Thiohalobacter thiocyanaticus: one gene and its partner. The protein of the gene in region 1 interacts with the protein of each later gene in a pairwise test. Links are inferred from orthologs where the notes say so. Each region holds a gene or a part of one and is shown on either strand. Other genes may lie near its edges.

Region 1 (3,863 bases):
CCGTGCCGGACGGGCTGGATTATGTTGGCAGCATGAAGCACTGGATCCTGATACTTGCGCTGCTGGGCACAGCCGCCCAGGCCGGAACCGTCTACCGTTGGGTGGACGAGGACGGCAGGGTGCATTACAGCGACAGCCCCCGGCCCGGGGCCGAGGCGGTCGAGCTGCGCCAGCCCAATGTCTACGAGGCGCCGAAGAACCTGCCGAAGATCCAGTCCGGTTCCCGGACTCCCGAGGCCGGACCGGCCGGGTATGACAGCCTGGCGATCACCTATCCGGAACCGGACACCGCCTTCTGGGATAACCAGGGCAACTTCAGTCTGCGGCTCAGCCTGGAGCCGGAACTGAACACGAGCGCCGGACACCGCATCCGGATCAGCCTCGACGGCAAGGTCCAGGGCACCACCCGGAACCTGCAATGGCAGTTCACCGGGGTGGACCGCGGTACCCACAGCGTCGTGGCCGAGGTGGTCGACGGGGATGGAAATACCCTCATCAGCAGCGACCCCGTCAGCTTCCACCTGCACCAGCAATCCATCAATCTCCCTGCCCGCAAGGCCAATCCCTGATCCGGTGCCGGGCGCCCTGCCACAATATGCACTATAATGGTGCATTGAGGCCCGTTACCGGGGCGCGCTGACCACACGGCCTGTTGCAAGGGGTTTTCGTCCCGCAACGAAGTGAATCCCTACCCTCTGTTTTTAAAGGTGTTTCATGCGCGCGCCCCGAAATCGGGCAGGGTCGCCGGCGTGTCGACAGCATGGCCGGATTCTTGCACAGGCCTTGTTACATGAATGTGCAGCTAACGCCGATGACGCGCGAAAAGTCGATCCTGGACAACATCACCACGGCAATCCTGATGGTCGATGCCGGGATGCGGGTCGAATACATGAATCCGGCCGCCGAGATGCTGCTGGCCCAGAGCGCCAGCCATGCCACCGGCCAGCGCCTGCCGGAATTGCTGCCCGCGGCCGACGCCCTGCTCGACCGGGTCCGCAGCGCCCTGGACGAGAACCGCACCTACACCGAACGCGAGGTGGCGCTGAGGCTGCACCAGGGTGGGGAGGTAACGGTGGACTGCACCCTGTCGCCGCGCCAGGACAGCGGCCCGCCGTCCCATGTGCTGATCGAACTGATCCAGGTCGACCGCCATCTGCGCATCAGCCGCGAGGAAAATCTGCTGGAACAGAGCCAGGCCATGCGTCAGCTGGTCCGCGGCCTGGCCCATGAGATCAAGAATCCGCTGGGCGGTCTGCGCGGGGCGGCCCAGCTGCTCGAGCGCGAACTGGATTCCGACGAACTGAAGGAATACACCCGCATCATCATCGGCGAGGCCGACCGGCTGCGCACCCTGGTCAACCGCATGCTGGGGCCGAACAATGTGCCGCAGAAGCGCATGAGCAACATCCATCAGGTGCTGGAGCATGTGCGCAGCCTGGTGGTTGCCGAGAGCCATCGCGAAGTCGAGGTCGAACGCGACTACGATCCAAGCATTCCGGATTTCGAGTTCGATCCGGAAATGCTCATCCAGGCAATTCTCAACATCATGCGCAACGCCGCGCGTGCCATGGGCGGACAGGGGACGATCCTGCTGCGGACGCGGACCCTGCGCCAGTTCACCATCGGCCATAAACGCCACCGCCTGGTGCTGCGGTTGGACGTGGAGGACAACGGGCCCGGCATTCCGTCGGAACTGATGGAGACCGTCTTCTACCCCCTGGTGACCGGTCAGGCCGAGGGTACCGGGCTGGGGCTGTCGATCTCGCAGTCCCTGATCAACCTGCACGGCGGCCTGATCGAATGTGAGAGCGTGCCGGGCAGAACAGTCTTTACCCTATTACTACCGCTGGAGCCTGTGGAATGACTGAACAGGAAAGCATCTGGGTGATCGACGACGATCGCTCCATCCGCTGGGTGCTGGAGAAGGCACTCAAGCAGGCCGGAATGGATGTATCGAGTTTTGCCAGCGCCACCGGCGTACTGGATGCGTTGGAACAGGGGCACCCGGATGCGCTGGTCAGCGATATCCGCATGCCCGGCATCGATGGCCTGGACCTGTTGAACCAGGTACGCGCGCGGTATCCCGATCTGCCGGTCATCATCATGACCGCCCACTCCGATCTGGACAGCGCCGTATCCGCCTACGAGGGCGGTGCCTTCGAATACCTGCCCAAACCCTTCGATGTGGACGAGGCCGTGGCCCTGGTACGGCGTGCCGTCGAGCACCGCTGCAAACAGCTGCGTGAGGAAGCGCCGCGCACGGAAAGCCTGGAGACCCCGGAGATCGTCGGTGAGGCGCCGGCCATGCAGGAGGTCTTCCGCGCCATCGGCCGCTTGTCCCGTTCCAACATTACTGTTCTGATCAACGGCGAGTCCGGAACCGGCAAGGAACTGGTGGCGCATGCCCTGCACCGGCACAGCCCGCGCAGCGAGGCGCCATTCATCGCGCTCAACATGGCGGCGATCCCGCGTGACCTGCTGGAATCCGAACTGTTCGGGCACGAGCGCGGCGCCTTCACCGGCGCCCAGAACCGCCGCACCGGGCGGTTCGAGCAGGCCGACGGCGGCACCCTGTTCCTGGACGAGATCGGCGACATGCCGGCGGAACTGCAGACCCGCCTGCTGCGGGTGCTGGCCGATGGCGAGTTCTACCGCGTAGGCGGCCACACCCCCATCCAGGTGGACGTGCGCATCATTGCCGCGACCCACCAGAACCTGGAGCAGCTGGTGCGCGAAGGGCGCTTCCGCGAAGACCTGTTCCACCGCCTCAACGTGATCCGTATCCATATCCCCCCGGTGCGCGAGCGACGCGAGGACATACCGCTGCTGCTGCGTTTCTTCCTCGACCGCGCCGCCCGGGAGCTGAACGTCGAGCCCAAGCAGGTCCGGACCGAAGTGGTGGAATTCCTGCAGCGCCAGGAATGGCCGGGGAACGTGCGCCAGATCGAGAACCTGTGCCGCTGGCTGACGGTGATGGCCTCAAGCCAGGAAGTACACATGGACGATCTGCCGCCGGAACTGCTGGCCGAGGCCCCCGGCATGGTTGACGAAGGCACGGACTGGGAACGCGCCCTGCAGCAATGGGCCGAGCGTGAGCTCGGGCGCGGCGAAAGCAGCCTGCTCGACCGTGCCACGCCTGCCTTCGAGCGCATCATGATCGAGGCCGCACTGCGCCAGACCCAAGGCCGGCGTCAGGACGCTGCCCGCCTGCTCGGCTGGGGGCGCAATACGCTGACGCGCAAGATCAAGGAACTGGAACTGGATGAGATGAAGGGGCAGACGGTGGGGCATTGACCATGGCGTGTCATCGCCACGGGTGAACACGCTTAATGCGTGAGGCAGTGATGAGTGCTGTAGGTCGGGTTAGCCTGAAAGGCGTAACCCGACATCGTCCGCCGTTGCGTCGGGTTACGCTGCGCTAACCCGACCTACGTATTCAGGGATTCACAACGCCTTGCCCTCCTCCCGCAGCGCCGCACCGACCGCCAGAAGCCCGTGCGCCCAGATCCCGGTATCGATCTCGGCACCGGAGAAGATCAGTTCGGGCGCGAGCAGCCGGCCCTCCAGCCCGACCTGTCCATGCAACTCGCTGACCAGCCCGGGCAGGGCCTCGGCCGTTGGCGCGATGTAGAGATGATTGATCGGCGCCTGCTGGAAATAGCGATCGTAGTAATCCATGGAGCGCTGGATCTCGAGTGCCAGGCTGGACACGGCCATGGCCCGGCGATCGGGGTCCGGGTCGGCCAGCGCCGCGTGTCCCAACTCGATGGTTCGGGCCAGGTACAGGGTGTTGTCGCGGCACAGCGCGATGAGGCCGCGTCCGGCCTCCAGGTACATCAGCGCCACACCCTGCTCCTGCTCCG
Region 2 (3,397 bases), 100 kb from region 1 along the record:
CGGCTCAGGGGGAAGTTGTCGGGAGGCGGCCAGAATGCCCAGCGCGATGGCCAGATCAAAACGCCCGCCTTCCTTGGGCAGGTCGGCCGGGGCCAGGTTGATGGTGATGCGGCGGGCCGGAAACTCGAAACCGCTGTTCATCAACGCGGCACGTACCCGGTCCTTGCTCTCGCGCACCGCCGTCTCCGGCAGACCCACGATGGACAGACCCGGCAGGCCGTTGCTCAGGTGGACCTCGACGCTGACCAGCGGCGCGGCGATCCCCAGCTGGGCGCGGCTGTAGACCACGGCCAGTGACATGGCTTCCCTTCCTCTGTCCATCCTGCGTCCGTGCAGGGTTTCATCTTCAAACCGCAAAGGCGAAGAAGGCGCGCGAAGGTTCAGAGAACCCGCAACGTCACAGGATCACGATTTCGATGGATCCTTCACGCGCCTTGGGCAACTTTGCGGTTCAGTGTTTTTCCGGTCCGACAAAACAGGCCTGGATAACGGACAGGAGGGGTCTCAACCGCCGTCCATATCCTCGCCGGAGCCGTCCGCGGCATTGTCCTGCGGCGACTGTCCCAACACCCGGCGCTCCAGTTCGGCCACACGCGCGTTCATGGCGTCCAGCTTCTCGCGGGTGCGGGCCAGTACGGCGGCCTGCACCTCGAACTCCTCGCGGGTGACCAGGTCGAGCCGCTCCAGGGCCGAAGCCAGTGCGCCGCGCAGGTTCTTGTCCAGGTCCGACTGCAGGGACTTCACCCCGGCAGGCATGGCCTGGCTGAGCCGCTGGGCAATCTCGTCAAGTATCTTGGGATCCGGCATGTTCGCCACTCTAGCGCATGCACACCCCGGGGGTCCAGCCGACCCATGCAGCCCGCACCATTGTGGTGCCAACTGCCGGTGCAGCCCGCAACCGGACTCACCATCCTGGTGCACGCTCCCCTCCTCAGTTCCACACATCCTCTCCATCCATATGTAATCAATAGCAATTTTTTAATGGCACGGCTTCTGCAATGACCCGGGTGTCGTGATTACCCGTGCAGGCACCGGTGTGGACACACCAGCGATCCCCACCGCAGCCAGATCGGAACCACCCGCACAACTCAGTGACCCGCTGCAGCCGACGACGGCCGGGGTCCCGGGCTCAAGGAGACGATTCAAATGAAGTTAGTAACGGCAATCATCAAGCCCTTCAAGCTGGACGATGTACGCGAGGCACTGTCCGAGATCGGGGTGCAGGGCGTCACCGTCACAGAGGTCAAGGGCTTCGGACGGCAGAAGGGCCACACCGAGCTGTACCGCGGCGCGGAATACGTCGTGGACTTCCTGCCGAAGGTCAAACTCGAAGTCGCAGTCAACGACGATCTGCTCGACCGCGTGCTGGAGGCCATCAGCAAGGCGGCCAATACCGGCAAGATCGGCGACGGCAAGATCTTCGTCTACGAGCTTGAGCAGGCCATTCGCATCCGTACCGGCGAAACCGGTCCGGACGCGCTCTGATCATCAACGATTTCCGACAACTCGTAGCGGAGGAATGAACCGTGGAAGATGTGATTCAACTCAGTTATGCGCTCGATACCTTCTACTTCCTGGTATCCGGCGCTTTGGTAATGTGGATGGCCGCCGGCTTTTCCATGCTGGAGGCCGGTATGGTACGGGCCAAGAATACGGCCGAGATTCTGACCAAGAATATCGCCCTGTTCGCGGTCGCCAGCATCATGTACATGCTGGTCGGCTACAACATCATGTACCCCGGCGAGGCGGTCAGTTCGGTATGGCCGGGCATCAGCTTTCTGCTGGGCGGCGACAATACCGTTGAAGAGGTGCTGGCAAGCGGCGGAGAGACCTATTACTCCGGCATGTCGGACTTCTTCTTCCAGGTGGTGTTCGTGGCCACCGCCATGTCCATCGTCTCGGGCGCGGTCGCCGAGCGCATGAAGCTGTGGGCCTTCCTGATCTTCGCCGTGGTCATGACCGGCTTCATCTATCCGATGCAGGGCTACTGGAAGTGGGGCGGCGGTTTCCTCGATGCCGCGGGCTTCCAGGACTTCGCCGGTTCCGGTGTGGTGCACATGTGCGGCGCGGCCGCCGCCCTGGCCGGCGTACTGCTGCTGGGCGCACGCAAGGGCAAGTACGGCCCGGACGGTCAGATCAACCCTATCCCGGGCGCGAACATGCCGCTGGCCACACTGGGCACCTTCATCCTGTGGCTGGGCTGGTTCGGCTTCAACGGCGGCTCGGAGCTGATGATCTCCAACGTGGACGAGGCCAACGCCGTCGCCCTGGTGTTCGTCAACACCAACATGGCCGCCGCCGGCGGCGTGGTCGCCGCCATGCTCACCGCCCGCCTGCTGTTCGGCAAGACCGATCTGACCATGGCGCTCAACGGCGCGTTAGCCGGTCTGGTCGCGATCACGGCCGAACCGCTGGCCCCGACCCCGCTGCTGGCCACCATCGTCGGCGTGATCGGCGGCATCCTGGTGGTGTTCTCCATCATCACCCTGGACAAGCTGAAGATCGACGATCCGGTCGGCGCCATCTCGGTCCACGGCGTGGTCGGCATGTGGGGCCTGCTCGCAGTGGTGCTGTCCAACTCGGACGCCACCCTCGGCGGTCAGCTGCTCGGACTGGTCACCATCCTGGCCTGGACCTTCATCGCCAGCCTCATCGTCTGGGGTGTGATCAAGGCCGTGATGGGCATCCGCGTCAGCGAGGAGGAAGAGTACGAGGGCGTGGATCTGGTCGAGTGCGGCCTGGAGGCCTATCCCGAGTTCACCGGCTCCAAGGGCTCAGGCATCTGAGGCCATGCAACGTGTTCCCCTTGTCCATGGATGGATACGGCGGACGCCGCCTGGCGTCCGCCACCCTGAATCCAGACTGAAACAGCAAGCAATATCGACTTCACAACAGGAGATGCAAACGATGAAATACCTCACTCACACCCTCGCAAGCGTTGTCATGCTGAGCGCCACCGGTGCGGCCTATGCCGAAGCCAGCGCGAACGTGGCCCTGTCCTCCAACTACATGTTCCGCGGCATCTCGCAGACCGGCGAGGACGCCATCGAGCCGGCCATCTCGGGCGGTTTCGACTTCGGTCATGAGAGCGGGCTGTATATCGGCACCTGGGCCTCCAATGTCGAACTGGCCGATGCCGACGGCGACGGCGAGATCGCCGATATGGAGATGGACATCTACGGTGGCTACTCCGGCGAGATGGGCGGCCTCAGCTACGATGTCGGCCTGCTGTACTTCTGGTACCCCGGCACCGACAAGCTGGACTTCTTCGAGTACTACGGCAGCCTGGGCACCAGCGTCGGTTCCGCCGACGTGGGCCTGTCCATCAACATCTCGCCCGACTACTACGCCGAGTCCGGTGACTCCTACTACCTCAATGCCTCCGTCTCCCTGCCGT

What was found. The genes of interacting proteins can lie anywhere in the genome.
Region 2: the proteins of glnL (region 1) and glnK interact in binary tests that used the Escherichia coli proteins (3 or more experiments, as listed by UniProt). The link is inferred for Thiohalobacter thiocyanaticus from one-to-one orthologs.

The regions. Positions count from the first base shown.
Region 1 is NZ_AP018052.1:185,400-189,262, reverse strand. The notes cover bases 1-2,827. They hold glnL (nitrogen regulation protein NR(II)), read left to right. Parts: upstream 1-790; coding sequence 791-1,864; downstream 1,865-2,827. Other genes in these bases: ntrC (nitrogen regulation protein NR(I)), read left to right, coding at 1,861-2,827; CFK21_RS00885 (DUF4124 domain-containing protein), read left to right, coding at 33-569. Also shown: more of ntrC, read left to right, coding at 2,828-3,294; type IV pilus biogenesis protein PilM, read right to left, coding at 3,445-3,863.
Region 2 is NZ_AP018052.1:289,561-292,957, reverse strand. What follows is about bases 101-2,815. They hold glnK (P-II family nitrogen regulator), read left to right. Parts: upstream 101-1,146; coding sequence 1,147-1,485; downstream 1,486-2,815. Other genes in these bases: CFK21_RS01345 (ammonium transporter), read left to right, coding at 1,527-2,786; ubiK (ubiquinone biosynthesis accessory factor UbiK), read right to left, coding at 505-807; CFK21_RS01360 (YifB family Mg chelatase-like AAA ATPase), read right to left, coding at 101-300. Outside these bases: more of CFK21_RS01360, read right to left, coding at 1-100; CFK21_RS01340 (TorF family putative porin), read left to right, coding at 2,908-3,397. UniProt on the Escherichia coli protein: Involved in the regulation of nitrogen metabolism. Regulates the activity of its targets by protein-protein interaction in response to the nitrogen status of the cell.